Regions from separate parts of the Cupriavidus sp. OTU4054 genome, predicted to be linked through region 2. Evidence: riboswitches for the same ligand, from Rfam matches in the RefSeq annotation. Region 2 holds a riboswitch; the other holds the start of a gene.
What was found. A riboswitch is a leader RNA that binds a small molecule or an ion and turns the genes downstream of it on or off. The one in region 2 is predicted to bind cobalamin.

Region 1: another riboswitch for cobalamin. It lies ahead of AAHB16_RS07405 (TonB-dependent receptor); the one in region 2 lies ahead of AAHB16_RS21645 (TonB-dependent receptor plug domain-containing protein).

What each region holds. Positions count from the first base shown of each region.
Region 1 covers NZ_JASATF010000004.1:192,615-207,300, reverse strand. The annotation lists gene AAHB16_RS07405 (TonB-dependent receptor) at 1-2,046, opposite strand, end outside; cobalamin riboswitch at 2,133-2,400, opposite strand; gene AAHB16_RS07400 (MarR family winged helix-turn-helix transcriptional regulator) at 2,520-2,963, opposite strand; gene AAHB16_RS07395 (carboxymuconolactone decarboxylase family protein) at 3,361-3,903, opposite strand; gene AAHB16_RS07390 (AraC family transcriptional regulator) at 4,047-5,021, shown strand; gene ku (non-homologous end joining protein Ku) at 5,147-6,079, shown strand; gene AAHB16_RS07380 (tetratricopeptide repeat protein) at 6,158-7,030, shown strand; gene AAHB16_RS07375 (EAL domain-containing protein) at 7,152-8,768, shown strand; gene AAHB16_RS07370 (Nramp family divalent metal transporter) at 8,792-10,150, opposite strand; gene AAHB16_RS07365 (xanthine dehydrogenase family protein molybdopterin-binding subunit) at 10,340-12,586, opposite strand; gene AAHB16_RS07360 ((2Fe-2S)-binding protein) at 12,588-13,055, opposite strand; gene AAHB16_RS07355 (D-2-hydroxyacid dehydrogenase family protein) at 13,256-14,233, shown strand; gene AAHB16_RS07350 (tripartite tricarboxylate transporter substrate binding protein) at 14,446-14,686, shown strand, end outside.
Region 2 covers NZ_JASATF010000019.1:116,334-131,019, reverse strand. The annotation lists gene AAHB16_RS21670 (adenosylcobinamide-GDP ribazoletransferase) at 1-506, opposite strand, end outside; gene cobT (nicotinate-nucleotide--dimethylbenzimidazole phosphoribosyltransferase) at 529-1,596, opposite strand; gene cobO (cob(I)yrinic acid a,c-diamide adenosyltransferase) at 1,619-2,251, opposite strand; gene AAHB16_RS21655 (ABC transporter ATP-binding protein) at 2,238-3,065, opposite strand; gene AAHB16_RS21650 (FecCD family ABC transporter permease) at 3,062-4,069, opposite strand; gene AAHB16_RS21645 (TonB-dependent receptor plug domain-containing protein) at 4,079-5,956, opposite strand; cobalamin riboswitch at 6,084-6,333, opposite strand; gene AAHB16_RS21640 (hypothetical protein) at 6,540-6,878, shown strand; gene AAHB16_RS21635 (cell division protein ZapA) at 6,875-7,204, shown strand; RNA gene ssrS (6S RNA) at 7,512-7,728, shown strand; gene AAHB16_RS21625 (EVE domain-containing protein) at 7,830-8,270, shown strand; gene AAHB16_RS21620 (SIMPL domain-containing protein) at 8,371-9,072, shown strand; gene AAHB16_RS21615 (malonate--CoA ligase) at 9,130-10,683, opposite strand; gene AAHB16_RS21610 (enoyl-CoA hydratase/isomerase family protein) at 10,742-11,524, opposite strand; gene AAHB16_RS21605 (Bug family tripartite tricarboxylate transporter substrate binding protein) at 11,524-12,516, opposite strand; gene AAHB16_RS21600 (malonyl-CoA decarboxylase domain-containing protein) at 12,557-13,993, opposite strand; gene AAHB16_RS21595 (GntR family transcriptional regulator) at 13,990-14,686, opposite strand, start outside.

The DNA.
Region 1 (14,686 bases), on a different contig from region 2:
CGCGGCCTGCTTCGTCACGCGCCACGACAGCACCGAATCCACGACGGTATAGCTCGGCACGCGCACCGTGTTCGCATTGTCGGCGTAGCGGCCGCCGACATAGCGCAGGCCCGCGCCGAATTGCCACCGCGGCAGGAACGCCCACGTCAGCCATGCATTGGCCGCCTGCTGGGGGGCGCTCGTCGGGACGTTGCCCGCGCGCGAGACCAGTCGGCCGCCGACCGATTCGTTGAAGTCCTCGTACCGCGCGCGCAGCACCGTGCCGTTGACGTCGAGCCGCAGTCCACGCACCACCTCGATGCTTGCCGACGCTTCCAGCCCGCGCGACGACTGCTCGCCGACCTGCTGCACGATCGTGGGGTTCAGCGGATCGCGCGAGAGCAGGTCGTTCTTGCGGATCTCGTACGCCGCGAACGTCCATTCGCCGCGCTTGTTCCAGAACGACTGCTTGACGCCCACCTCGGCCTGCCTGCCCGTGGCGAGATCGAAATTGCGCTGCGCATCGGACGTGGTGACCAGCGCGCCGAGCGGATCGGTTGCCGTCGCGTACTGCGCGTACACGGCAAGGTCCGGCGTGAACTGGTACACCGTGCCCGCGCGCCATGTGGTGTTGGCGAAGGTCTTGTCCCAGCCCGTGCCGGCGATCAGATCGTTACGCGTGAAGTCGGCATGGTCGAAGCGCACGCCGCCGATGATCGACCATTGCTTCGTCAGCGCAATGCGATGCTCGCCGAACAGCGCGTACTGCGTGGTGTGCGTGCGGTAACGCGGCGTGGTGAACACGCCCGGCGGGCTGAAGAATATGCCGGGGTTGAAGTTGTACGCATCGACGACCGACGACCCGCCATACGGCGAGTTGTTCGTGTGCGTGAAGTTGATGCGGTTGACGTCGAAGCCGACCGTCGTCGTATTGTCGAGACCGAACAGCCGGCTCTTAATGGTCAGGTCCGCGCGGTCGCCCACCTGTTCCTGGTCGTGCAGGATCTCGAGGTAGTCGGTGCGGCGCACCTGTCCCGTCGCGGGCAGATAGGTGTAGGTCTCGCTGTCGCGCCAGTGACGCTGGCTCGTCAGGTAGTAGAACTGGTTGCGCACCGTGACACGCTCGTTGGGCGTCCATTCGGCGGCCAGCCGCGTCCAGCGGTCGCGGTACGTGATATCGGCATCGGCGACGTTGTAGTTCTTCTTGCGCAGCGAGCGATCGAGGCTGCCATTGACGAGCGGCGTACCGAGGTACTCCATCGGATGCTGGCTGCCATCGTCGTACGAGAGCGTCAGGTTGAAATCGCGCGAGACGTCCAGGCGGACAGCCGCGGAGACCATGAGGTTGCGCGAGTCGCCGCGATCGACCCAGCCGGCCGAGCGGTTATACGCGGTGGCAAAGCGGTAGGACAGGTTCTCGTTGACCGTGCCGCCGCTGTCGAAGGCCACGCGCGCGGTCTTCTGCGAGCCGCCGGTAATCTGGAGCTCGTTCTGGATGGGACCCGAGAACGGCTTCTTGGGTACGACGTTGATCACGCCCCCGATCGCGCCTTCGCCGTACATCACGGAGGCCGGGCCGCGCAGGATCTCGATACGGTCGGCCGACCAGGTGTCGAACGGGAACGTGACCGTGCCCGCGCCCACATAGAGCCGTGTGCCGTCGTAGAGCTGCATGACCGAGCCCTGGCCGGCAAAGCCGCGCGCGGCGAGGGCGGTGCCGCCGTTGCCCGGCGCCGGGTTGGCCGTAATGCCGGTGGCGCGCGTCACGGCCTCGCGCACGGTCTGGTCGCCGCGCTCGCGAATGGTTTCGCCGGTCAGTACTTCGACGCTGGCGGGCGTTTCCATCGGTGTGAGGCCCAGGCGGCTGCCGGTGGTTTCCGGCGTCGTCAGCGCGAGGCCGGGATAGGCGGACTCGCTGACCACGACCGCGGGCAATGCCGCATCCTGCGCCGCGGCGTTCTGCGGAAGCTGCAGCGCGGCAATGACGCCCAGCGACAGCGTGGAGACGGCGAGCCCGCGTGGCTGCGCGGCGAATGGGTACCTGCGGGGATCCCGGCAGGTGGGCATGGCCGCGCGCGGGCGGCCTATTGCCTGAACGGCGTGAATGGCGTGGCGTTTCATCGAATGCCGGGCGACCCCGCCCGTGCGGTCTGGAACGATGATGACCACAGGCCGGTATCCGGGCTTGCAGGCTGGGTCCCATGTGGGTCCCGGGATAATCGCCGCCTTCCCGCGCGGTGATTTGCCGTACAGTGACTGCCGTCCGCGATCGACGCGGCCAGCGTGGCGATATCCTGATCCTGCTTACCGTTGCGGGGGCAGCACAGGCATTACCGTTTGGCCTGAGGGCAAAGACGGTTCACCTGTTTCCCGTTTAACCCATGCAAAAACGGCATGGGCACCTGCAATCGCTGATCGCGTGCGGTGCATTAGCGCGCGATTGGCGCGCATTGTACTGGGATGCAGACGTTTTGCGTGGGAATTATTGAGGCGCCGCGCCGTGGGGGCAAAAGAGCAGGCGGGCGCCGGGTCCTACGAGGTCATTGATGCCGCGTCGCGAATTTCTGCAGCAGGCGCCCGAATTCCGCGAATTCGGTATCGGAGAACGCCTTTAACCGTTCATTGAGCACTTCCGGCGCAATCTCGGGAATCTGCTCGGCCACGGCTCTTCCCTTGTCGGTCAGTTCCAGATTGACCACACGGCGATCGTCGATACTGCGGCTGCGGGCGAGGAGACCTTTCTCTTCGAGCTTGTCCAGCATCCGCGTCATCAGGCCGCTGTCGATGCCGAGCATCTTGCTGATTTCGAACGGGGTGGAGGCGGCCCCCCGCATCAGCGTCATGAGAATGCCCATTTGCTGGCCATTGATGTCGAGCGGACGCAATGCGCAGTCCATTTCCATCAGCAGGCAATTTCGGGCCTTGTTTAAGTGAAAGCCAATGCTCTGTGTGAGCAGAAAGTTATCCCTGTTGTAGTGTTTCACGGCGTCATCCCCTGAGGTCAAAGGCGGATTTTCTTCTGATCGACCTCGAATTGATGAACCGGGCCGCTATATCAGATTGTGACCAAACGGTTTGGACGGCGGACCGCCAGACGTTGTCACGCTTGACGATGGCATCCGCGACAGCATCGTCACGACTATTTTGATCGTGACTTTAAGAAAAGTGAATTAAATTTTATTGTGATACGTATTAGATACAATTTAACTGGCGATTTTGTTGACTTAAGTGCATTCCCCCCGAATGGGTGAATAATCGAAATTTAATGTTTGGACATAATGAGAATATCTTATCTGTGCCGTTTGCCAGATGATTCGGGAAAACCCGCGCCCGCCATTCCGGGGTACGAAATATGCGGGGCGCGGGTCGCTCACACCTGGATCAAATCGCCGGCGCGGCCGGGAAGTCCAGCGTGGTGTCGTTGACGCGATTGATCATATTCGTGAACAGGATCGCGCTGATGGCCTGAATCGCTTCCACAATCTGGCGGTCATCGTAACCGGCCGCCTTGACGCGCTCGACCGTTGCCGCCGGCACCGTGCCACGCGTGCTGACGATTTCCACCGCGAAATGCACCAATGCGTCGATCCTGGCGTCGTCCGGGAAGCTGCCCCGGCGCAGTTGCTGGGTCTGCTCGACCGTATAGCCGGACATCTTGCCGGTCAGCGTATGGGCGGCCAGGCAATAATCACATTCGCTGACTTCGCTGACGGACAGGTTGATGGCCTCGAGTTCACGGGCGGACAGCGTGCCTTGCTTGAGCACCTGGCCGGTGCCCAGCGCATTGGCCAGTACGGCGGGAGCATTGGTGCCGATGGTGGCATAGGCGTTCGGCACCTTGCCGACGGCCTTCTTGATGGCGGTGAACAGTTCGGCGGTCTGGCCGGTGGCTTCGGTAACGGCGATCGTTTGAAGACGGGACATGATGAATTCTCCTGGTTGCGTTGGGTTGCGCGCTTGGTTGGTGTGCGGCGCTTCCTTGGACTCAATAGTAGGCCCCCAGTCGAAGCGAATGAGTTAGAATCGGCGCAACTTTTTGCTCGATCGTCTCACCGACGCCTTGTCTCATGGATTCGCTCAGCGACTTCGTTCGTTTGTTGTCCCCATCCGGCACGGTCGATCTGCAGTGCCGCGTGGCCGGTGCCTGGTCCGCGCACAACGAGCAGGCGGCGCCGGGGCACGTGCCTTATCACGTGATTCTCGATGGCAATGCCGAACTCGCGGTGGGCCGGGAGGTCGTGCGGCTCGTGGCCGGCGACGTATTGCTGTTTCCGCACGGCGCCGCGCATACGTTGCGCGCGATGCACCGTGGCGCGCGGCAGGCGCCGACGCTGAGCTTCAATGGAGTGGTGACGGAGGTTCTGGTAGAGGGCGCCGCGGAACCGCTCAACATCCTGTGCGGCACGTTTATCCTCAGTCCGTCGTCCACGCTGCTGCTGCGCACGTTGCCCGAGTACCTGCATGTGCCGACCGCGTCGGCCAATGGAGGCAATGGGGGTGCCAATGCGGGTGCCAATGCGGGGGATAGTGGCTGGCTCCGCGGGCTGATCGGCATGATGCATGCCGAAGCCAGCATGCCGCGCCCCGGCAGCGCCGCGATCGTGGCCGATCTCTCGACGGCGCTGTTCACGGTACTCATGCGCACGATCATGTCGCGCGGTAGCGTGGCCCACACGCTGTTTGCGCTGCTGGCCGATGCGCGGCTCGCGCCCGCCATCGAGGCGATCGTGCGCGCGCCGGAACAGGCGTGGACGCTCGAGGGTATCGCCGCCGTCTGCAATATGTCGCGTGCCACGCTCGCGCGCCATTTCACGCAGGTGGGGGGCGTGACCCCGCTCGAACTCGTGACGACGCTGCGCATGGACCGCGCGGCGCGGCTGTTGCGCGAGGGCAACCTGTCGGCGGCCGCGGTCGCGGAGCAGTGCGGCTATGCCTCGCAGGCCGCGTTCGGCAGGCTGTTCGCGCAGCACTTCGGGGTGGCGCCGGGCGCGTTCCGGCGTGCCGAACGCGATCGCCGCGCGGTGGCGGCAGCGGGGGGCTGAACGTAGGCAGGCGGTGCCGGAGGCACTTGCCTTGTCAGCGTACGTCCGCTGGCGGGCTCGCGTGGCGCGGACTAACCTTCAGGAACATGTCGTTTCGTGGTCTTGCGTCATTGGAGGAGATACCCATGGCGGCCCGTTCCATTGCATCGCTGTCCATCAGCTTCGGTCTCGTGTCGATTCCGGTGAAGGTCTATTCGGCCACGGAAAGCAAGTCGGCCATCGGCTTCAATCTGCTGCACAAGGGCTGCGGCTCGCGGCTGCGGCAGCAGTACATCTGCCTGAAGGAAGGCGTGGTCGTCGACCGCGCGGACATGGTCAAGGGGTACGAGTTCGAGAAAGACCGCTATGTCACGTTTACGCCCGAGGAGCTCGACGCGCTCGAAGAGGCGGCCCAGCAGACCATCGACATCGTCGCATTCATGCCGATCGATGCGATCGACCCGATCTACTTCGACAAGGCCTACTACCTCGGCCCCGACAAGCGCGGCGCCAAACCGTACAACCTGCTGGCGGAGGCCATGCGCGAGAGCGGCACCTGCGCACTGGCCAAGTGGTCGTGGAAGGGCAAGCAGTACATGGTGCAGATTCGCGTGGGCGAGGACGGCCTGATCCTGCAGCAGCTGCTCTATGCGGACGAGGTGCGGTCCATGGCGGACCTGCATGTCGAGCGCACCGATGTGCAACCCGCCGAGCTCGCGCTCGCGCAGCAGCTGATCGAACAGAACTCGGTCGAGGGCTACGATGCGTCGGCCTATGTCGACGAGGAGAAGCAGCGCATCCTGGAACAGATCGACAAGAAGATCGCGGGCAAGAAGATTACCGTGGCGGCCGAGGCGCCTCCCGCGGCCGGTGGCGAGGTGATCGACCTGATGGAGGCGCTGCGCAAGAGTATCGGCGCCAACAAGCGGCAGCCCGCGGCGAGTCTGGGCGGCAAGGCGGCGGGCGGCAAGGCGGAGAAGGGCGATGCCGTGGAGAAGACCGCGGCGCCGCGCAAGACCGCGAAGCGCGCGGTGGCGCCGGCACCGGCGGCCGCGCCGAAGCGCGCCGCGCGCAAGTAGGCGAACGTCGAATGCCCACGCCAACGCGCCCACGCACCAACGCGCAAACGCCAACGATGAGGGAGAACTGACCCGGCAATGGATGCCTACACGATGCGCGACGTCCAGGCGCTGCTCGGCATTTCGCGCACGGTCGTCACGGCGTTGATCGCGGCTGGCGTGGTGGCCCCGCGGCGCGGGCCGCGGCGCGAGTATCGCTTTACGTTCCAGGACGTGGTGCTGTTGCGCACCGCGCAGTCGCTGCGCGCGTCGCATGTGCCCACGCGCCATATCACGCGTTCGCTGCGCCGCCTGCAGGAACTCGGGCAGCAGGGGCGTCCGCCAACGGGCCTGCGCGTGGCGGCCGCGGGGCGGGACGTGACCGTGCGCGACCGGCAGGGCCAGTGGCAGGTGGACACCGGGCAGTTTGTGCTCGACTTCGATGCGCGGCAGGAGCGGGCGGCGGCGGGCGAGGGCAAGGTGCTGGTGATGCAGCGCTCGGCCGGGCCGGGCGCCTGCGCACCGACGGACGCAGTGGATCTCGAGGGCGCGGACGGGCTCGACGCCGCGACCGAATTCGCACGTGGCGTCGATCTCGAGGCCCACGCGCCCGATGCGGCGCGCGTGGCGTATGCCCGCGCGATCGCCGCGGATCCGGCGTTCCTCGACGCCTACCTCAACCTCGGTTGCCTGCTCTGCGACGGCGGCTGCTTCGAAGAAGCAATCCTGCTCTATCGCGCCGCGCTGCATCGGCTGCCCGATCATCCCGTGCTGCACTTCAACCTCGGCGTGGCCCTCGAGGACGCCGGCGCGCAGCGCGAGGCACTTGCGAGCTATCACGCCTGCATCGACCTCGCGCCGGACTTTGCCGATGCCCATTACAACGCGGCTCGCCTGCATGAGGCCCTAGGCGATCCCCACCGCGCGATTCGCCACTACAACCAGTACCGCAAGCTCGAACCTACCGCGTGATATGACGCGTTTCGCGCATATTTGCCAATTTGTTGCGTTGTAGGACGCCAGCGGACATCGGAGGCGCGCCCGCATGCCCACAATCGACTCGGGGGCGAGCAGACCTGGAGGGAGGGGGCGATTGTTGTTCAGGACATGGAGGGACTTCATCGGCGGCGGGTGGACGCCTTCGCCCGCCACGCTGCTGCTGTGGCTCGCGGTTTGCGCGGTCTCGACGTCGGTGGCGCTGTGGATTGGCGCGCGCTACACGGACGACGTGATCGCCAGCCGTGAACGCGCGATCGCGTCCGATGTGGTGGGGGCCATCGCACGGATGATGGCGTCGGTGGAAACGCACGGAAGATCCCGGCTCGATACGCTGATCGGCCGGTCATGCCCGGCCATCAGCGATGCCCTGAACGAGCGCCAGAGCTATATCCCCTATGTGCGCTCGGCCGCGACCGTTACCGATGGCGTGGCCTACTGTTCTTCCACTCGGGGCAGCATTCGCGTGCCGTTGAGCTGGTACTTCGGCAAGAACTTCGAGAAGGGCGGCAGCGCGGCAGGCGGGCGCCGCATCGCGCTCGTGGGTCACACGCCGTTTCGCGAGTCCGCGCCGACGCTCGTGCTGTTCGAGCCCTCGGCCGCGCAGGACGCGCGCCGCGGCATGCTGTATCTGGTCGATGGCGTCTACGTGGTGGACGCGCTCGCGCATGGGCAGGGCTTCGGCGCCGGCGTCGTTGCGGTCACCGTGGGCGGCGCGTCGATCTATCAGGATGGCACGTTTCGCGACGCGCCCGGTCCGCTCGGTTCCATCACGCGCGTGACGTCGCCGCAGTATCCGCTGACAGTCGCCGTAGTGGCGGCGCCCGAGTTCGTGGCCACCACTTCGCGCAAGTACGCGCTGATGTTCGGCGCGATCGGCCTGCTGGCCGGATTGCTCCTCGTGACGATGTTCCTGATGGTGGCCGCGCCGCGCCGGCTGCTGTTGCAGGCCGTGAGGCAGGGGCTGCGGCGCGACCAGTTCTTCGTGGTCTACCAGCCCATCGTCGCGGTGCGCACGCGCGAGCGCGTGGGCGTGGAGGCGCTGCTGCGCTGGCGGCATCCGCGCTGGGGCATGATCCCGCCGGGGTCGTATATCGAGACCGTGGAATCGACGCCGCTGATCGCCGACATCACGCGCTTCGTCATGCGGCGCGTGGTCGAGGATGTGGAGCGCTACCGGCCCGCCATGCCGATGCATATCGCGGTCAACGTGCCGCCGCTCAATTTGCGGCGCCGCGGTTTCGAGGCCGAAGCCGTCGCGCTGCAGGCGCGCATGCCCGACGGCGCCGCGCTCGTGCTCGAGATTACCGAGCGGCACCTGCTGGCCGATCGCGGCCAGGCCATGGAGGCATTCGAGCGCCTGCGGCGCGCGGGGATCCGGCTATCGGTCGACGACTTCGGCACGCGCAACAGCAACCTCGACCTCATTCGCAGCTTTCCGTTCGATTACCTGAAGATCGACAGCCAGTTCACGCAGTCGGTGGACGCGGATGCCAAGGCGCTGCTCGCGAGCATCGTGGCGATGGCCCATCATTTCCGGCTCGTGGTGGTGGCGGAGGGCATCGAGACCGAGGCCCAGCATGCGCTGCTTGCCGAGATCGGCGTCGATTGCGCGCAGGGTTACCTGTATCAGCGTCCGGCCAGCGCCGAGGTTGTGCTCGGCGCGGACGGCGAGGAGGCTTCGGCGCCCGAGGAGATGGCCGAAATTCGCTGATCCGGGGCTCGACGTCCCGAGGTTCAGGCCATGGCGCTTTGCGCGAGCAACACGACGTTGAGCAGCACGATGGCCCCGGCGGCAGACCACGCGGCGGCCAATGCGACACCCCGCACGCGCCACTCGCCCATCAGTTCGCGGCTGGCACCGAACGTCACGAGCGGAATCACCGCAAGCGGCAGCGAGAGGCTCAACACGACCTGGCTCGCCACGAGCAGTTCCGCCGAGCCATGCTCGCCGAACACCCCCACCGCCGCGAGTGCCGGCACGATGGCCACGGCGCGCGTGAGCAGGGCACGGCGCAGGCGCGACATGCGCAGGTTCAGAAAGCCTTCCATCACGGCCTGGCCGGCCAGCGTGCCCGTCACCGTCGAATTCAACCCGCAGGCCAGCAGGGCCACGGCGAACAGCAGGCTCGCGAGGTCCGAGTGGAGCAGCGGATCGAGCAGGCGGTGCGCGTCGGCCAGATCGCTGACCTGGGTCATGCCGTTGGCATGGAACACCGCGGCGGCGACGATCAGCAGCGCCGCATTGATCAGGAACGCGAAGCCGAGCGAGCCGAACGTGTCGAGGTTCACGCCGCGCAGCACTTCGAGCATTTCCGTCTTCCGGATGGCGCTGTACTCGGCGCGCATCTCGGTCGTGAGCCCCGGCGACGCATCGCCGGGTTCGGCGGCTGGCGCAAAGCGGCGCACGAGCGCGGAGTGCAGATAGAGGTTGTGCGGCATCACGGTCGCGCCGACGATGCCGGCGGCAAGCCAGAGCATGCCGGCATTGCGCACGAGTTCGGTCGAGGGCTTGAGCCCGCCGATGACATCGCGCCATTCGGGCTGGGCAAGGGCAAGCTGCGCGACGAAGCAGAGCGCGACGATCAGGATCAGCGCGGCCACGAGGCCTTCGAGCGTGCGCCGGCCTTCGCGCTGCACGGCCATGATCGCCACGGTAGCCACGGCGGCCATGAGCACGCCGACCCAGAGATTGACGCCAAGCAGCAGTTGCAGGGCCACGGCACTGCCGACGATCTCGGCGACGTCACAGGCGATGATCGCGATCTCGCTCGCGATCCACAGCACGATGCTGGTCCGGCGCGAGAAGCGCTCGCGGCTCAGTTGCGCGAGGTCGCGGCCGGTGACCACGCCGATGCGCGCGGCGATCCATTGCAGCAGCATCGCCACGATGCTCGAGGTGGCAATGACGAAGAGAAGCTGGTAGCCGTAGCTGGCGCCGCCGGCAATGGCCGTGGCCCAGTTGCCCGGATCCATGTAGCCGACGGCCACCAGTGCGCCCGCGCCCAGAAAGGCAAGCCGCGAACGCGGTTGCCCGATACGAAGCTGCGCGGGCTGGCGTGGCGGCATGGTGGCGGTGTCGAGGGGCGGCGGCATGTGCGGATCCGGTTCGCGGGTGTGCGGTTGATGACATTCTGTACACCCGCTGGCCGAAAGGCCAATTGGTTATCCCTAATGATGCAATTGATAATCATTATTATTTGACTATCGGAAGCGCCTCATCAGGCATGTTTTGCCGCCTTCTCCCCGGGGGGAGAAGGCGGCACTGGGAGCGTATGCCTCAGACTACGCCTGCCGCTTCATTGCGGCGAGCGTTTTTTCGGGAAGGAACGGTACCGACCGGAGCCGTGCGCCCGTGGCGGCGAACACGGCGTTGGAAATGGCGGCGGGAATCGTGGCGGGCGCCATCTCGCCAGCGCCCCAGGGCGGGGCTTCGGGGCGGTCGATCAGGCTGATGTGGATGTTGGGCACATCGGGGAAGCGGAGGATCGGATAGGTGTTCCAATCGACCGAGGTGATCTTCTGCCTGTCGAACTTCAGCTCTTCCATCAGCACGCGGCTGACGGTCTGGATGATGCCGCCCTCGATCTGGTTGCGCGTGCCGTCCGGATTGATGATCTGGCCGCAGTCGTGGCTGCACCAGATGTCGGTGACGCGGATCTGGCCGGTTTTGCGATTAACCGCCAGCTCAAGCACCGTGGCCACATACGTGCGATCGTTGTCGTAGCGCACGAACGCCAACCCGCGTCCACGCACGACGTCACGGGGGTCCCCCTTGCGACGGATGGCCTTGCTGGTACGGACATTCCAGTTCGACAGGCGCGCCACGTCCTCGAGCACCGCGCGGGCGCGCGGGTCGGGCAGGTAGTCGAGCCGCCATTGCAGCGGATCGGCGCCGGCCGCCATGGCCAGCTCGTCGAAGAAGGCCTCGTTCGCGAACGCGTTCTGCAGCCGGCCGGGCGAGCGCAGATGCGCGGTGCGAAACGCGCTGTCGGTCATGCGATTGACCTTCGTGCTGACGTTCGGCAGCGTATAGAGGATGTCCGCGTTCTTCGAGATATTGCCGGTGACGTAGGCGGGGCGCTTGATGCCGGACGTGACCGTGGCCAGCAGCGGAAACTCGGCGATCGAGCCTTTCTGCGCGGCCGCATAGAACTCGGACTGCCACGCCACGGGGCGCTTCTGCGCATCGAGGCCGCCCTTGAGGTCGATGACGGTGGGGGGGCTCTTGGGATCCCAGCCATGCTCGTCCGCGCGCATCCACTGCACGCGCACCGGCGCGCCCGCGAGCTGCGATACCAGCGCGGCGTCGGCCGAGCAATCCTCGTGGCCGTTACGGCCATAGCAGCCCGCGCCGTCGAGGTAGATCAGGCGGACCTTTGCCTTGTCCACGCCGAGCGTCAGCGCGATCTCGCCCTGAAGCGAGTGCGTCGACTGCGCGGCCGACCAGATCGTGCACTGGCCGTCGCGGAAGTCGGCGACCGCGCAGGCCGGGCCGATCGAACCGTGCGTGTTCGGCGGAAACTCGTAGGTGGCTTCCACGCGCTTGCTCGCGGTCGCCAGTGCGCCCGCGGCATCGCCCTTGTTGGCCGGCGTTTCGACGCTGGCCACGGGCAACGCGCGCCAGTAGCGATACAGATCGGCCTGCTCCGGAAAGTGGGGCGGGTCGTCCCATTGCACCTTGAGCGTCCGGGCGGCCTTGATGGCGCCCCATTCGGTGGGGCTCAGTACCGCGAGGAAGTCCTGCTTGCGGACCACGCGCACGCCCGTCATGCCGGCGACCGACGACTCGTCCACGCTCACGAGCTTCGCGCCCGGACCGGCGGGACGGATCACGCGCGCATGGAGCATGCCCGGCACGCGAAAGTCCTGCATATAGGTGAACTGGCCCGTGACCTTGCCGGGAATATCGACACGCGCGACGCTCTTGCCGACGAGCGCATGCTTTGCGGGATCCTTGAGCGGGACCTTGGGGTCGAGCGCGACTTCGATGGGCTTGCCCGCGAGCAGTTCGCCGTAGCCGATGCGATGCGCATTGTCGGGCGTGGCAATCACGCCGTCGCGGACCGTCAGGGTGGCGGGTTCCACTTCCCACTGCGCGGCGGCGCGCGAGACCAGTGCGCGGCGCGCGCTGGCGGCCGCGCGGCGCAGCGTGCCGCCGCCGTCCTGGATCGTCAGGCTGCCCGCGGTCTGGCCCTGGTCGAGCGTCAGCAGCGTATCGCCCATGACGAGATCGACCTGCGTGAACGCGACATCGAGTTCTTCCGCGACCATCTGCGCGAGCGCCGTGCGGGCGCCGGTGCCGAGGTCGACCTTGCCGCTGAACACCGTGACGCGGCCGTTGGGGGCGATGGCGAGCCACGCATCGACGTCGCCCTTGGCGGCGGAAGGACGTGTGACGGTCTGGCCGGCCGCATCGACGGCACTCACGGATTGCGCGAGCGCCGGCGTGGCGGTGGCAACGAGCGTCGCGGGCAGCGAGAACGAGACCAGCAGGCCGCCGGACTGCTTGAGGAAGGCACGACGGTCCATGTCAGGCCTCCTTCGTGCCGGCGGCACGCTTGACCGCGCGGACGATGCGCGCATGCGTGCCACAGCGGCACAGATTGCCGGCCAGCGCGTCGCGAATCTGCGTCTCGGACGGCTTGGGGTTCTGCGCAAGCAGGCCCACGGACGTCATGACCATGCCGTTGATACAGTAGCCGCACTGCACGGCCTGTTCGTCGATAAACGCCTTTTGCACGGGGTGCGGCTGCTCCGGCGTGCCGAGGCCTTCGAGCGTCGTGATGCGCGCGTCGCCGACCGAGGACACCGGCAGTACGCACGAGCGCGTGGCCGTGCCGTTGAACAGCACGGTGCAGGCACCGCACTGGCCGAGCCCGCAGCCGAACTTGGGACCGTGGAGGCCGAGGTTGTCGCGGAGTGCATAAAGCAGGGGCGTATCGCTATCGGCGTCGACGGTCTGCAACTTGCCGTTGACCTGTAGCTGGTAGGTAGGCATGGGGTGCTCCTGTTGTTGTTGTCGTTGTTATGGCGCGCGGGAGGGCGCAGTGTCGAATCTAGGGCAGCGCGCGCGCGTCGAACAGCGAAATGAAGGGGTACAAGCGGTTTCAATTCCGTTTATCGGAAATACAGCCGCATTCGCACGGGATTTTCTTCCTACACTGTGCGCACTCGACAACAGCGGGCTGGTCTTTCTTCATGCGTATTGCGATTCCCGACGATTATCAGGACTGCGTCCGCGGCCTCGACTGCTATGCGCGTCTGGCCGACCACGACGTCACCGTCTTCCATGACAACGTCAAGGAGATCGACGCGCTGGCGGCCCGGTTTGCCGATGCCGACGCGATCGTGCTGACGCGCGAGCGCACGGTCGTCACGGCGGCGCTGCTGGACCGGCTGCCGCGCCTGCGGCTGATCAGCCAGACGGGCAAGGTGGCCGGGCACGTCGATCTGCGCGCGTGTACGGAACGCGGGATCGCCGTGGCGGAAGGCAGCGGCTCCGGCGCGGCGACGGCCGAACTGACCTGGGCGCTCATGCTCGCAAGCCGGCGCCATCTGGTCAGCGAGGTCAATCGCCTGCGCGGCGGCCAGTGGCAGGGATATCTGGGCCAGCAATTGCGTGGCCAGCGGCTCGGCGTCTGGAGCTATGGCCGTATCGGCAAGCAGGTGGCGGGCTTCGGCAAGGCCTTTGGCATGAAGGTGTGGGTCTGGGGCCGGGAAGGCTCGATCGCCGATGCGCGCAAGGACGGATTCGAAGCGGCGCCCTCGCGCGAGGCGTTCTTTGCCGAGAGCGATATCGTCAGCCTGCATATCCGGCTCAACCGCGAGACCGAGGGCATCGTCGATGCGACCGATCTCGCGCGCATGAAACCCACCGCGCTGCTCGTGAACACGAGCCGCGCCGAGCTCGTTGCGCCGGGCGCGCTGGTTGCCGCGTTGCGCGCGGGCCGGCCCGGCTTTGCCGCGGTGGACGCGTTCGAGCGCGAGCCCATTCTCGGCGCGGACGATCCGCTGCTGAAGCTCGACAACGCCCTGTGCACGCCGCATATCGGCTTTGTCGAGCGCGACAACTACGAGGCGTATTACGGCGGCGCGTTCGAGAACATCAACAGCTTCTTCGCGGGGATGCCCGCCAATCTTGCGAATCCGGAGGTGCTGTCGCGACTGCGGCGCTAAGCCTTTTTTTCGTCCGAACACTCCTTGGGACGTCCGTGCGCGAACCGCGCGGACGTCCCTATTTTTTTGGTTCGCGTTCGTTTCCTGATTCCATGGGTTGGAATTGAAGGGGTGTGGGAAAAGGTCGGTTTGCTTACCCTGATCGCATAACGACAGGAGACATCCCGATGCAACAGATTTCCTTCCGCGCCGCGCTGGCAGCGGTATTCCTGATGTGCCTAGCGCCGCTTTCACAGGCGGCCAACGGCACGTTCCCCGACAAACCGCTGCGCCTCGTCGTACCGTTCTCGCCCGGCGGCGGCACGGACCTCGTGGCGCGCGCCGTGGGCATCGGCATGGCGCAGGAGCTCGGCCAGCCCGTGGTCGTCGACAACCGGCCCGGCGGCGGCACCATCATCGGCACGGACAACGTGGCCAAGAGCGCGCCGGACGGCTATACGCTCGTGATCGCGA
Region 2 (14,686 bases):
TGCGTGGACAGGTAGGTGATGGCCATCGCGCGGCTGGCGCCATGCGCCGCCACGATCGTCGCGACGAGCACGGCCAGTCCGCCCGTGGTGCCGATCTGCAGCAGCAACTGCCACTTGAGCAGCAGCGCGATGACCACCGCGATCGCACCGAACGCGCCCACGCGCGAATCGTGCATGATGCGCAGCACGTCCTCGCGCGTGTAGCCGCCGCCGAACGCATCGACGCAATCGGCAAGCCCATCCTCGTGAAACGCGCCCGTCAGCAGCAACGTCGCCGCCATGCCGACCAGCACCGCCACCGAAGGCGACCACAGATGCGCGGCGGCCCACGTCGCCACCGCGCCGGCAAGGCCGACCAGCAGGCCCACGAGCGGAAAGTAGCGCGCGGCCGCATTGAGGTGCTCCGGCGTGAAGCCCACCCAGCGCGCCAGCGCGGCCGGCAGCGGCACGCGCGTGAAGTAGCCGAGCGCCGTCAGGAAGAAGCGGAGTTCGTCGGCCACGCGCATGGGTGTCCTCCGTGGTCGGCGTTCAGGCGCTCGCGGTGCTGACGCCCGCGCCGCTGAACGTCGCCATCTCGCGCAGGAACGCCGCGGCCGCATTGACGAGCGGCCACGCCAGCGCGGCCCCCGTCCCTTCGCCAAGGCGCAGGTCCAGCGCCAGCACGGGTTCGGCCTGGAACTCGGCCAGCAGCGCGCGATGTCCCTGCTCGTGCGAACAGTGCGAGAACACGCAGTAATCGAGCACGGCCGGCGCGATGCGCGCGGCCACGAGCAATGCGGCGCTCGCGATGAATCCATCGACGAGGATCACCATCCGGCTGGCGGCCGCGGCCAGGAACGCACCGGTCATCATCGCGATCTCGAAACCGCCGAACGCGGCCAGCACATCGAGCGGCGCCGTGGCGTCCGCATGCAGCGCCAGCGCGCGCGACAGCACCTCGCGTTTGTGCGCGAGCCCCGCATCGTCGAGCCCCGTGCCACGTCCCGTGCACGACTCGATGGGCAGCCCCGTCAGCCGGCTCATCACGCAGGCGGCGGCGGACGTATTGGCAATCCCCATCTCGCCGAAGCCGATCACGTTGGTGCCCTGCTGCGCATGCCGCAGCACGCGCGCGATACCGGCATTGAGCGCGGCCACGGCCTGCTCCGGCGTCATCGCCGGGCCTTCAAGAAAATTCCGCGTGCCATCGGCGATGCGGCAGTTCACGAGCCCCGGCGACGCCGGCAGCGGCGTGCGCACGCCCGCATCGACGACCTCGAGCGTCATGCCGTGCAGTCGCGAAAACACATTGATCGCCGCGCCACCGCCGAGGAAGTTCAGCACCATCTGCGCGGTGACCTCGGCCGGATAGGCGCTGACGCCCGCATCGGCCACGCCATGGTCGCCCGCGAACACGATGACCGCGGGACGCTTCAGTTCGGGCTTCGTGGTGCCGAGCACCATGCCGATGCGCAATGCCAGGGCCTCCAGCCGTCCCAGCGCGCCGAGCGGCTTGGTCTTGTCGTCGATGGCGGCCTGCAGCACGGGACGCAGCGCGGCGTCGGGCGCGTCGATCGGCGGCAGCGGAAGCGAATAGTCGGACAGGGAAGTGAGCATATTCCGTAACTGTAAATCGTTTCTACATCTCCACGCCGCGCTGCGCCTTCACGCCCGCCTTGAACGCGTGCTTGACCAGCGTCATGTCGGTGACCGTATCGGCGGCATCGATCAGCGCCTGCGGCGCGCCCCGGCCCGTGATCACCACATGCTGCATCGGCGGCCGCGCGCGCAGGTCGGCGATCACGCGGTCCACGTCGAGGTAATGGAGCTTGAGCGCGATGTTCAGCTCGTCGAGCAATACGAGTGCGACCGACGGGTCGGACAGCAGTCCGCGCGCGACTTCCCAGGCGGCCTCCGCCTTCGCCACGTCGCGCGAGCGGTCCTGTGTCTCCCACGTATAGCCCTCGCCCATCACGTGGAACGCGCATTCGTCCGGAAAGCGCCGCAGGAACTGTTCCTCGCCGCTCGGAATCGCGCCCTTGATGAACTGCACCACGGCCGTCTTCATGCCGTGGCCCATCGCGCGCACCACCATGCCGAAGCCCGAGCTCGACTTGCCCTTGCCGTTGCCCGTGGTGATCACGATCACGCCGCGCTCGATCTGCGCGGACGCGATCTTCTGATCGACCACTTCCTTCTTGCGCTCCATGCGCGCCTTGTGCCGCTCGTCGCGGCCATCGTCGGGGATGTTGCTCTCGTTATCGGTCGTCATGTCGGGTTCCATCGGGAATCAGCGCCCATTGCGTGCCATCGGTGACACTGATGATCGGCGTGCGCAGCGCGCGCGAGCACCGTTCGGGCGTAAGCACGTCGCCGGCGGGCCCATGCAGCGCATGGCCGTCCTCGGCCATCAGCAGCGCATGGGTCGCGTAGCGGCGCGCAAGATTGAGGTCGTGCACGATCACCACCGCCGCATGGCGGCCCGCGCGCACGAGGCGCGTCAGAAGATCGAGCACCAGAATCTGATGGCGCAGGTCCAGATGCGCCACCGGTTCGTCGAGCAGCAGCAGCGGCGCCTGCTGCGCGAGCGTCGCGGCGAGCGCCACGCGCTGGCGTTCACCGCCGGAGAGCGTCATGACGTCGCGCGCGGCAAAACCTTCGAGGTCCAGCGCGGTCATCGCATCGGCCACGATCGTATCGTCGTCGCGCCCGCTCCAGCCCCATCCGGAGAGGTGCGGATGCCGGCCGACGCGTACCGCGTCCGTTACGGACATCGAGAACGTGTCGTGGATCGCCTGCGGCAGATAGGCGCGCCGCAGCGCGAGCGCGGGCGGCGCGATGCGCGCGAGCGGCACGTCGTCGAGCCGCGCCTCGCCCCCGTCCGCGGCACGCAGGCCGGCCAGCACGCCCATCAGCGTGGACTTGCCCACGCCGTTGGGTCCGACCACGACCCACAGTTCGCCCGCGCCGACGGTCAGGCCCAGCCCATCGACGAGCACGCGCGCGCCCGCGCGCAGCCGGATATCGTCCAGCACGAGGCGCGGACATTCGGCACGCGGCAGCATCCAGTCGGCAGACGGGCTCATCGTGGCCTCCGCAACAGCAGATAGAGGAAAGTCGGCACGCCCAGCAGCGCGGTGATGACGCCCACCGGCAACTGCGCGGGCGCGATCACCGTCCGCGCGATCAGATCGGCGGCCATCAGCAGCGTTCCGCCCAGCAACACCGCGGCCGGCAGCAGAAAGCGCTGGTCGTTGCCCCACGCCAGCCGCACCAGATGCGGCACGACGAGGCCGACGAAGCCGATCGACCCCGCGGTCGTGATCGCCGCGGCAATCGCGAACGACGCCACCAGGAACGTGATGCCCCGCACGCGGCCCACGTGCACGCCCAGCGCCTGCGCCACGGTCTCGCCCAGCAGCATCACGTTGAGCGAGCGCGCCATCGGCATCACCACGGCCATGGACACCAGGAGCGTGCCCAGCGCGGCGGCGTAGCTCGCGGTCCCGCCGAGATCGCCCGTCAGCCAGAACAGCATGCCGCGCAGCCGGGACTCGGGCGCCACGGCAAGAATCAGCGTGATCAGCGCGCCCCAGCCCGCGGCGATGATCACGCCCGTGAGCAGCAGGCGCGCGCCGGCCTCGTGATGCCCGCCCTGTACCTGCGGATGCAGGAGGTCGCGCCGCGCGAGCGTCGCCACCAGCACCATCGAGCACAGCGCGCCGCCGGCCGCGCCGGCCTGCACGCTCCACAGCGGCGCCATCGTCAGCATCGCCAGCAGCGCGCCGGTGGCCGCGCCACCCGATACGCCGAGCACGTACGGCTCGGCGAGCGGATTGCGCAGCAGCACCTGCATCAGCGCGCCCGAGAGCGCGAGCAGCCCGCCGCAGGCGAACGCGGCCATCGCGCGCGGCAGCCGCAGCTCCCGCACGATCGCTCCGGCCGTCCCGCTGTCCGCGCCCGTCAGCGCGGCCCACAGCTGCGCCGCGTCGAGCGGCACGCTGCCGAGCGCCAGCGAGAGCGCGAACACGCCGAGCCCCGCCATGGCGAGGGCCAGCCAGATCGCGAGCGCGCGCCGGAACTCAGCCATGGCGCCCCGTCACTTCTGCCGCCAGCCGAGCGTGATGTAGCCCGCCCTGCCCTGCGTGTTGTACGGATACGCGAGCTGGTAGTTCTTGTCGAACAGGTTTTCCACGCGGGCGGCGACGAACCATTCCTTGGTGATGTTGTAGCGGGCAGTGAGGTTCACGATACCGTATCCGCCGAGCGTGCGCGAGCCGTTGTCGAGCCGCGCCGACGACACGAGCCATTCGCCGCCCAGCCGCACGGGGCCGATATTGCGGCCCACGTCCAGCGAGGCGTGCCGGCGCGCGCGGCGCACGAGCTGCGTGTGGTTGGTCTCGTCGGTCGGATTCTGGAACGTCACCGCCGCGCCGAGGTCCGTGCCCCACACCGTGGCGCGCCACGATGCTTCCACGCCCTGCACCTTCGCGCTGTTGACGTTCTGCGCGAGGAACAGGCCGCCGCCCACCGCCGTGGAGACGATCAGGTTGTCGTAGCGCGTCTCGAACGCCGTTACGCGCAGCAGGCCCGTCTGCTCGGTGTCGTACTGCACGCCGACCTCGGCCGACTTCGCGCGCTCGGGGCTCAGGTTCGGCTGGCCGAAACCGGGGTAGTACAGCTCGTTGAACGTCGGCGCGCGGAACGCGTTGCTGACATTGGCGATCAGCTTGAGCGCCTCGGTCACGTTGAAGCCATACCCCGCGAAACCGCTCGCCTGATTGCCGAAGTCCGAGTAATGGTCGTTCCGGACGTTCAGCTGGATCTGGTTGCGGCCGATCCGGCCTTCATAGCCGCCGTACACCGAGAACACGTTGCGCGACGGCGCGCCGTACGCGCTCGAGGCCAGCGTCTGCTGCAGGTAATCGGTGCCGAACAGCAGCTTGTGCCCGGCCGTCAGCGCGTATTCGTTCTGCCAGTTGACCTGGCGCGTGCGCGTGTTGAAGAGGCTGTCGAACAGCCCGTTCTTCGTGCCCTCGCTGCGGTCCTGGCTCTGCGCCACCTTGACGTGCGTGGTCCAGTCCCGCGTGACCCGGCCGTTGACGAATGCGGACAGCGTGTAGAGCTCGCTGTCCATGCGCAGGTCGTCGGTCGAGCGGCCGGTCGAGCTCGAGCTGTCGTACGAGAGCTGGCTGTTCGAATAATAGGCGGCCACGCCCGCGTCCCAGTCCGCGCTGAACTTGTGCCGCAGCTGGCCCGACACGCTCCGGTTCTCGTACGGGTTGTCGTTCGGATTCGGCCCGCGCGTGGTCGGCACGCGCGGATTGTCGCGGCGCCACTGATCGACGTTGATCGACGAGAATCCGTCGGACTTGATGATCGAGCCCGTCACGTTGAACGACGTGTCGCCGATCTGTCCGCCGTAACCGGCGGTAGCCTGCCGCGTCTTGTAGGTGCCGTACTCCACCGACGCGTTGCCGGCGGGGGCCTGGCCCGCGCCGCTCTTGGTGAAGATCTGCACCACGCCGCCGATGGCGTCGGAGCCGTACAGCGCCGATACGTTGCCGCGCACGACCTCGATATGGTCGATCTGGTCCGGCAGGATATTGGCAAGCTGCGCGGTGCCGCCGCTGACGCCCGCGACGCGCACGCCGTCGATCAGGATCAGTACCTGGTTCGAATTGGCGCCGCGCATGAACAGCGTGGTATTGGCGCCAAGGCCCCCGTTGGTCGCGAACTCGACGCCGGCCTGATTGCGCAGCAGGCTGCGCAGGTCGGGCGCCTGCGAGTTGACGATGTCTTCCTGCGTCACGACCGTGGTATGGGGCAGCGCGTCGGAGACGGCCTGCGCGGTGCGCGAAGCGGTCACGACGATGGGATCGAGCTGGCGCGAAGCGCCGCCGTCGCTGGCCTGCGCATGCGCGGCCGTCGCGCTCAGGGTGGCGAGGGAGATCAGCGCGCCCCTGCAGGCGGCCATGGATGGACGTACCTTGGGCATGGGAGCCGCGGCGGTCCGTTGAAGCGATACACGCATTTCTAGGATGGGATGTGGATGTGCCAGGCCCGTTCCCCCGCGGACCGTTTGGCGAAGTGGCGGCACTTGCGCGCGCGCCCGCGTTCAGGCCGGTATCCGGGCTGACGACATCAGGCCGGCCGCCTTCCCGCATGCATGGCGCATGCAGTGGCTTCCGGACAGCCCTGCGAACATATGGCATGTTCGCGGTCGCTTACCGTTGCGGGGGCAGCACAGGTTGGCTGGCTCCGGCTTGCTGCCGGCGCTGGCTCCCTGTTTCCCGTTGAACTGCCCGGACGCATGAATCGGCCGGGCGAGCACCTGGAACGTGCGCGAGTGTAGGGAGTTTCACAGATGGCGTCAATGCGGCACGATGCGTGCCGTTAACTGGCATTTCCCCCGCATCCGATGCAACTTCCGCGCGCGATGCCGGTCAGACCCGGCTTGGCCGACGTGGCATCGCAGGTGGAATGCGTCCACCATTCGGCTAGAATCCGGAACACCGACGCAAAAAATCGCCGACTTCAAAACCGGACCTCAGGCAACTATGCTCACTGAACTTGAACAACTGGCTGCCAAGATCGGGCGCGTACTCCATCACGCGGACACGCTGGCGGCCGAGAACCAGCGGCTGCGCGCGGAGATCGACCGCCTGCAGAACGAAGCGAGCCAGCTGCGCGGCGAGCGCGAGGCCATGGCCGCCGATCGCGAACTGCTCAATATCAAGATCGAGGAAGCGCAGCTGCGCATCCAGTCGATCCTGGACAAGCTGCCGACCGCCAGCGACGCGCGCCAGCTCGATCTGCTCGGCGACGGCGGCGCGACGGCCACCGCGGGCACGGCAGGCACGCCAGGCACACAACGGGCTCCCGGAGAACATGCATGAGCAACAAGCAAGTGGAACTCACCATCGCCGGCCAGCCGTACCGGTTCGCCATCGCGCCCGACAACGAAGCGGCGCTGCTGGAAGCCGTTGCGCTCGTCGATGCGCAGATGAACAAGCTCAAGGGCAACGTGGCCGCGAAGGGTGTCGAGCGCGTCGCGGTGATGGCCGCGATCAGCATCGCGTCGGACCTGCTCGCCCTGCGTCGCAAGCAGGACGAGGATGGCACGATACCGGTCGATGCGGTGCGCGCGCGTATTCGCGAACTCAACGAACGCGCGGACGAAGCATTGCGGCAATACGCGCATGTCGGCACGGATTCGCGCTGACCGGCACGCTGAATTTTTCTGGCATGTGAGCCTTGAAGTTCATCGCGCCGTACCGATATCCCGAGTGTGGTTGGGTGTACTGCGCCGCGGAAAATGTAACCATACGGCAGGACGGACTTGGTATGGCCCGCAGCGCGGTGTATAGTGGAGCCACTGTTCGACGCAGCCACGACGCGGTCAGCGAAGTGAATGCAGGGAGCAGAAAATGGCCAGGTTACCGTGCCGGGCCGCCGTTCTCATCCCATCCTTTGAAGAAACGGCAAACGTCTGACATACGATAGATTTGTCGAAAGTCAGACGTTTGACAGTTTCCCTGCCTGGTTCGTGAAGGTCATAATTCCTTGAACCGATATGCATTGCATGGTGCGGGATCATGTCGTGTGGGCGAGCGCGTCGCCGCATTCATAGTCTGGGCCAAGCCTGGACTCCCTGAGTGGGTGATGTACCCGAAATACGACTTCCGCAGCCACTCTGAACCTCACTTGGGTTCAGGATGCCGATCTAGCGGCCGAGGCGGGGACCCCCAAAAAAGGCGGTGGTTTTTCACGAAACCACTGCCTTTTTCCTTTTCCGCATCCCTGACGTGACCGCTCACGTGACCACTCGCGCCCGCCAGTACTGGCTCATGAAGTCGGAACCCGACGAAGCCAGCATCGACGACCTCGCCGCCAAGGGCACGCTGCCCTGGACCGGCGTCCGCAACTACCAGGCGCGCAACTTCATGCGCGACCAGATGCGCCTCGGCGACGGCGTGCTGTTCTACCACTCGTCCTGCCCCGAGCCCGGCATCGCGGGACTGGCCGAGGTCTGCTCGGCCCCCTACCCCGACCCGACCCAGTTCGACGCAAAGAGCGACTACTACGACAAGGCATCGAAGCAGGAAGACCCGCGCTGGTCTCTCGTTGACGTGCGCTTCGTGAAGAAGACGCCGCTGATCGCGCTGCCCGCGTTGCGCGAGTACGACGCGCTCGCGGACATGGTCGTGCTTCGCCGCGGCAATCGCCTGTCCATCACGCCGGTGACGCCGGCCGAATGGCGCTTCATCACCGAAAAACTCATGAAGTGATACATCTGGAAACACTGTCGCCCGCGCTCGAGTCCCGTCCTACGGAACGAAGCGCGCGCCAGTGCGTCTGAATGCCACCACATTTGAACGGGAGAACAATATGAAGAACATGCTTGCCGCCACGCTGCTGGGTACTGCCGCGCTCGCGTCCACGGGCGTCTCCGCGCAAACGGTGCCGCCGCCCGCGGGCGTGCTGTCGCTCGCCGCGCAGGCCGTGACGGAAGTACCCACCGATATCGTGCAGGTCACGCTCGCCGCCGAGCAGGAAGGCGCGGAACCGGGCGCAATCTCGTCGGCGCTGTCGGCAAAGACCACCGCGGTACTGGCGCAGGCCAAGCGCGTCTCGGGCGTGGAAGCGCAGTCGGGCGGCTTCACGATCCAGCCGACCACCGATCGCAACGGCCGCATCAGCACGTGGCGCGGCCGCTCGGAGGTCGTCCTCAAGTCGCGCGACTTTGCCGCGGTATCGAAGCTCGCCGGTGACCTCGCCAGCCAGATGCAGGTGCAGAACATCGCGTTCTCGCTGTCGCGCGAGGCGCGCCTGGCCGCCGAAAGCAAGCTCGCCGAAGAGGCCGTGGCCTCGTTCCGCGACAAGGCGCAGCAGACCACGAAGCTGTTCGGCTACGGCAGCTATACGATCCGGGAAGTGTCGGTAAACGAGTCCGGCGGCGTGATGCCGCCGATGCCGCGCATGTACGCGGCCAAGGCGATGTCCGCCGATGCGGCGGTGCCCGTGCCCGTCGAAGGCGGCAAGGCACAGGTCACGGTGTCCGTGAACGGCTCCGTGCAGATGCTGAAGTAATCCCATCGTCCCCTCTCCCGGCGGGAGAGGGGAACACCCCCTCGATGCGCCTCGGCGTTACAGCATGCCGAACTGCTGGCGCAGCACGTTCTTCTGTACCTTGCCCATCGTGTTGCGCGGCAGCTCGTCCACGACATGCACGCGCTTGGGCACCTTGAAGTTGGCGATGCGCGTCTTCAGCGTGCCGATCAGACCCGCTTCATCGAACTCGCTGCCCGGCTTGCGCACCACCACCGCCACCACGGCCTCGCCGAAATCCTTGTGCGGCACGCCGATCACGGCGGACTCCGCCACACCCGGCATCTCGTCGATAAAGCTCTCGATCTCCTTCGGGTACACGTTGTAGCCGCCGGAGATGATCAGGTCCTTGCTGCGGCCCACGATCGTGACGTAGTCGTCGGGCACCTTGCGCTCGCCCGCATGGCTGACGATCGCGCCTCCGAAGCGGCCCACGTCGCCCGTACGGAACCAGCCGTCGGCCGTGAATTCCTCGGCCGTCTTCTCGGGCATGCGCCAGTAGCCCTTGAACACGTTCGGTCCCCTGACCTCGATATTGCCGATCTCGCCCGGCGGGCAGGCATGGCCTTCGCCATCGACCACGCGCACGGAGACGCCCGGCAGCGGCTTGCCCACGGTGCCGCCGATCCGCTCGCCGAGCGCGCTGTCGTACGGATTCGACACGAGCATCACGGTCTCGCTCATGCCATAGCGCTCGAGAATCGTATGGCCCGTGCGCTCGCGGAACGCGTCGAACGTCTCCAGCAGCAGCGGCGCCGAACCCGACACGAACAGCCGCATGCGGCGGCAGGTGTCGTCGTCGAAGCGCGGCTCCTGCAGCATGCGCACGTAATACGTGGGCACGCCCATCATCACGGTCGAGCGCGGCAGGAATTTCAGGATCTGCGCCATATCGAGCTTCGGCGCCCAGATCATCTTGGCACCGGCCAGCAGCGCGCCATGCGACGCCACGAACAGGCCATGCACATGGAAGATCGGCAGCATGTGCAGCAGCACGTCGTCGCTGCGCCAGCCCCAGTACGCATGCAGCGTCAACGCATTGGCGGCAAGGTTGTGGTGCGTGAGCATGGCGCCCTTGCTGCGGCCCGTGGTGCCGGACGTGTACAGGATCGCGGCAAGGTCGTCGTCCTCGCGGGCCACGGTCTCGAACCTGTCCGGATGCGCGGCCGCGCGCGCGAGCAGCGAGCCCGAGCGGTCGTCGTCGAGCGTGAACACATGTTCCGTGCCATGGCGGAATGCCACCTTCGACACCCAGCCAAAATTCGCGCTGCTGCACACGACCACCGACGGTTCGGCGTTGCCGACGAAGTAGTCGATCTCCGCTTCCTGATACGCGGTGTTCAGCGGCAGATACACATAACCCGCGCGCAGCGTGGCCAGGTACAGGAACAGCGCTTCCGGCGACTTCTCCACCTGCACGGCCACGCGCGCGCCGGCGGGCAGCTTCAGCGCCGTCAGCAGGTTGGCCAGCTTGGCCGTGGCGCGGTCGAGGTCATCCCACGTGTAGTAGAGGCCGTCATGGGTCTCGATGCAGCAGGCCGTACGGTCGGCCGGAAAGCGGGATTCGAACAGGGCGAACAGATTGGCGTTCATGAAAATGTGGATCGGTGAGAACGGGAAGCAGGCGGCGCCACTGGGGCCGGCCGACATCTTACTCCCCGGTGAAAGCAGGTGGCCGGCGCGCGAGAAACGCGGCTACGCCTTCGGCATGGTCGCGGCTGCGCGCGTAGGCGAAATGCGCGTCGAGTTCGGCCTCGGTCAGCGGGTCCGGCGCAGGGGCCAGACGCGCGATCGTCGTCTTGTTGATGCGCGCGGCCAGCGGCGCGCCGGCGCATAGCCGGCTTACCGTGGCATGCAGTTCTTCCGCGAGCGCGGCGTGGGGCACCACGCGCGTGAGCAACCCCTTGCGCTCGGCCTCCGCCGCGCCGAACACGCGGCCTTCGAGCAGGATCTCGAGCGTCACCGCGCGCCCCGCGAGGGCCAGCAGCCCGCGCAGTTCGCCCGGCGCCATCGGAAAGCCGAGCCGGTTGATGGGGACGCCGAAGCGGCTGTCGTCCGCGGCGATGCGCAGGTCGCAGTTGCACGCGATCTCGAGCCCGCCGCCGACGCACACCCCTTCGATCATCGCGACGGTCGGGTGCGTGCAGCCGGCGATGGCGGCGAGCGCGGGCGCGATCGTCTCCATGTGATAGTGCCGCAGGGCCGCTTCGTCACCGCGTACCTGCGGGAACTCGGCGATATCGGCACCCGCGGCAAAGTTGCCGTCGGCGCCGCGAATGACCACGCAGCGCAGCGAGGCATCGGCCGACAATGCGGCAAAACCGCTTGCGAGCGACTGCCACATCGCCACGGAAATTGCATTGAGCTTGCCCGCGTGCGCGAGCGTGACCGTGGCGACCGCGCCTTCGCGCGCAAACGAAACCGTGCCGCGCATCAGTCGATCTTCGCGCCCGAGCGCTGCACCACTTCCGCCCAGCGCTTGATCTCCGCGCGCTGGAACTGGCCGAACTGTTCGGGCGTGAAGTTCGGGATCTCGGAGCCGTTGTTGAGCCAGATCGCCTTCATTTCAGGCGAATCGAGCGCCTTGCGCGTTTCCGCGTAGAGCTTGTCGACGATGTCCTTCGGCGTATTCTTCGGCACCCACATCGCGTACCACGTGGACACCTCGAAATTCTTCACGCCGGCCTCGGCAGCGGTCGGCACGTTCGGGAACGCGGGCGAACGCTTGGTGGCCGCCACCGCGAGCGCGTTGATGCGGCCGCCGCGAATGTGCTGCGCGGACGAGCCCAGGCCGTCGAACACGATATCGACCTGCCCGGCGATCAGGTCGGACAGCGCCGGGCCCGCGCCCTTGTAGGGGATATGCGTGATGAACGTCTTGGTTTCAAGCTTGAACAGTTCGCCAGCCAGATGGTGCGACGAACCGTTCCCCGCGGAACCGTAGTTGAGCTTGCCGGGGTTCGCCTTCGCATAGGCGATGAGTTCCTGCAGCGTCTTCGCCTGGACCTTCGGGTTCACCACCACGACCTGCGGCGGCTGCGCAATGACGGTGACGGGAATGAAGTCCTTCTCGATGTCGTAGTCGAGCTTCGGATAGAACGACGGCGCGATCGCATGGTGCGCGCCACCGATAAACACCGTATAGCCATCGGGCGCGGCCTTGGCCGCGATGCTCGCGCCGACCGTGCCGCCGGCGCCGCCGCGGTTGTCGATCACGAACTGCTTGCCGAGCTGTTTCGACAGCTGGGCCGTGAGCGGCCGCGCGAACGCGTCGGTACCGCCGCCGGCCGGGAACGGCACGATCACCGTGATCGGCTTGCTCGGCCACGTATCGGCCTGCGCGGGGGCCGCGCTCATTGCCGTCGCGCCCGCCAACATGGCCGTTACCCCCAACACCCGCGCGCACGCTTTCAGATGGAAAACCATTGCACTGTCTCCTCTCTCTCTCATACGGAAAGTCAATCGATCACAGCAGCTTGCCCACCGCGCGGCTGACGCGCGGATTCCCTGCGCCAAGGCGTGCCAGATTGTCATCCAGCGCGTCGGGCACGTAAAGGTAATTCACCATCATCCCGCCCCCCTGCGCGCGGCCTTTGCGCGACAGATCGGCGCCCCAGTTCAGACGCTCCACGCAGGCACCGTTGCCGAGGTGAAAGCGAGCGACCGCATCGGCCGGAAGCCCGTCTTTCTGCTCGCGCACGAGGTAGTGCGCGGCCAGCGTCAGCGCGGTATCGCGCACCACGGCATCCGCGCTGTCCGGCGCGAGCGCCGCGAACCATGCCGCGCCGTCCGCCGGCGCATCGCCATGACGTTCGGTCCAGCGCGCCAGGCGCTTTTCGCCGAGCATCCCGGCAACCGCGGCGGCATCCTGCCTGCGCAGCCAGTCGGCAAACCCGGGAATCGGCGACAGGGTCGCGAACTGCTTGAGCTTGGGAAACTCGCGCTGAAGCTCCTCGATCACGCGCTTGAGCAGGAAGTTGCCGAAGCTCACGCCGCGCAACCCCGCCTGCGTATTCGAGATGGAATAAAAGATCGCCCACTTCACCCGGCGCAGGTCCTCGAGCGGCGCCAGTTCGTCGAGCAGCGCCTGCACGTTGGCCGCCATCTCGGGCACGAACGCCACCTCGACGAAGATCAGCGGCTCGCGCGGGATGCGCGGATGGAAGAACGCGTAGCAACGGCGATCGGAATCGAGCCGGTTGCGCAGATCGGTCCACGAGGAAATCTCGTGCACGGCCTCGTAGCGGATGAGCTTCTCGAGCAGCGACGCCGGCGAGTCCCACGTAATGGGCTGCAGCTCGAGCAGCCCCACGTCGAACCAGTTCGAGAACAGGGCCTCGAGGTCGTCATCGAGCGCGCGCAGCCCCGGAATGCGCTTGTGCCAGCGCAGCATGTCCGCGCGCAGGTGAATCAGGAAATGCAGCCCGCAGACGCTGTCCCCGTGCTGGCCATGCAGCGCCGCGAGCCGCTTGAAGAAGCGGATGCGCGCATTCGATAGCGCCTGCGAGAGGCTCGCGTGGACCGTGGCCGCCTCGCTGCCGGGCGCCGCGACCTCGGCCAGCACGCCGAGCATGGCCTGCCGCGCGGCCTCGCCGGCGGCCTCGTACTCCTGCCGCCACGCCTGCGCGGCGGCATTGGCCGCGCCATCGGTCAGACGCGCGTCGAAGCATTGCCGCAGTTGCTCGCGCTGGCGCCGCAGCACGCGCGGCGATAGCGCGATGGCTTCGGGGGCGACGGGCTTCGCCGCGGGCGCCTGCGGCTCGCCCTCGCCCTTCCGGCCCCACCAGCGGCCAAACCGCGCAAGCAGCGTGTCCCCGCTCCCGCGTTCGGTATCGAGCGGCGCGCTGACCTTCTCGCCGACCTTCTCGCTGACCTTCTGTTCGGTCGTATCGAGGACGTTCATGGGGTCTCCTGTGCGGACGAGGAAACATGCATGCGCAGGACGTTTGAGCGCTCGGCGCCGTCCAGCGTGCGCAGTGCCGCGCGCTGGCGCAGCACGTGCGTCTTCATCAGCGCCTCCGCCCCTTCCGAATCGCGTGCCTTGAGCGCCGAGAACACCGACAGATGCTCGGCGCACGATTCGTGCACGCGTCCATCGAGCTTCAGGCTCTTGTGGCGCGACAACCGCAACACCTTGCGCAGATCGCTGACCACGCCCGATAGCCAGCGGTTGCCGGCCAGGCGCTGGATCGCTTCGTGAATCTGGTAGTTCGTCTCGTAGTACGCGTCGATCTGCTCGTCGGCCGCGTGGCGCGCCAGCTCGGCGTGCAGCACCTCCAGCGCGTCGAGGTCGTCCTCGGTGACGTTGCGCGCGGCCTCGTAGGCACAGCGGCCCTCGAGCAGCGCCATCAGCGGAAAGATCTCGTCGAGGTCCTGCTCGGTCAGCTCGTTGACGAAGCAGCCCCGCCGCGGCTCCAGCCGCACGAGCCCCTCTGCCGCGAGCACCTTCAGCGCTTCGCGCAACGGCGTGCGCGAGATGCCCAGCGACGCGGCCAGCGCGACTTCGTCGATCCATGCGCCGGGCATCAGCGCATGATCGTCGATCATTGCGCGCAGCCGGTCGGACACCTCGAGATACAGCGCCTGCTGGACGATT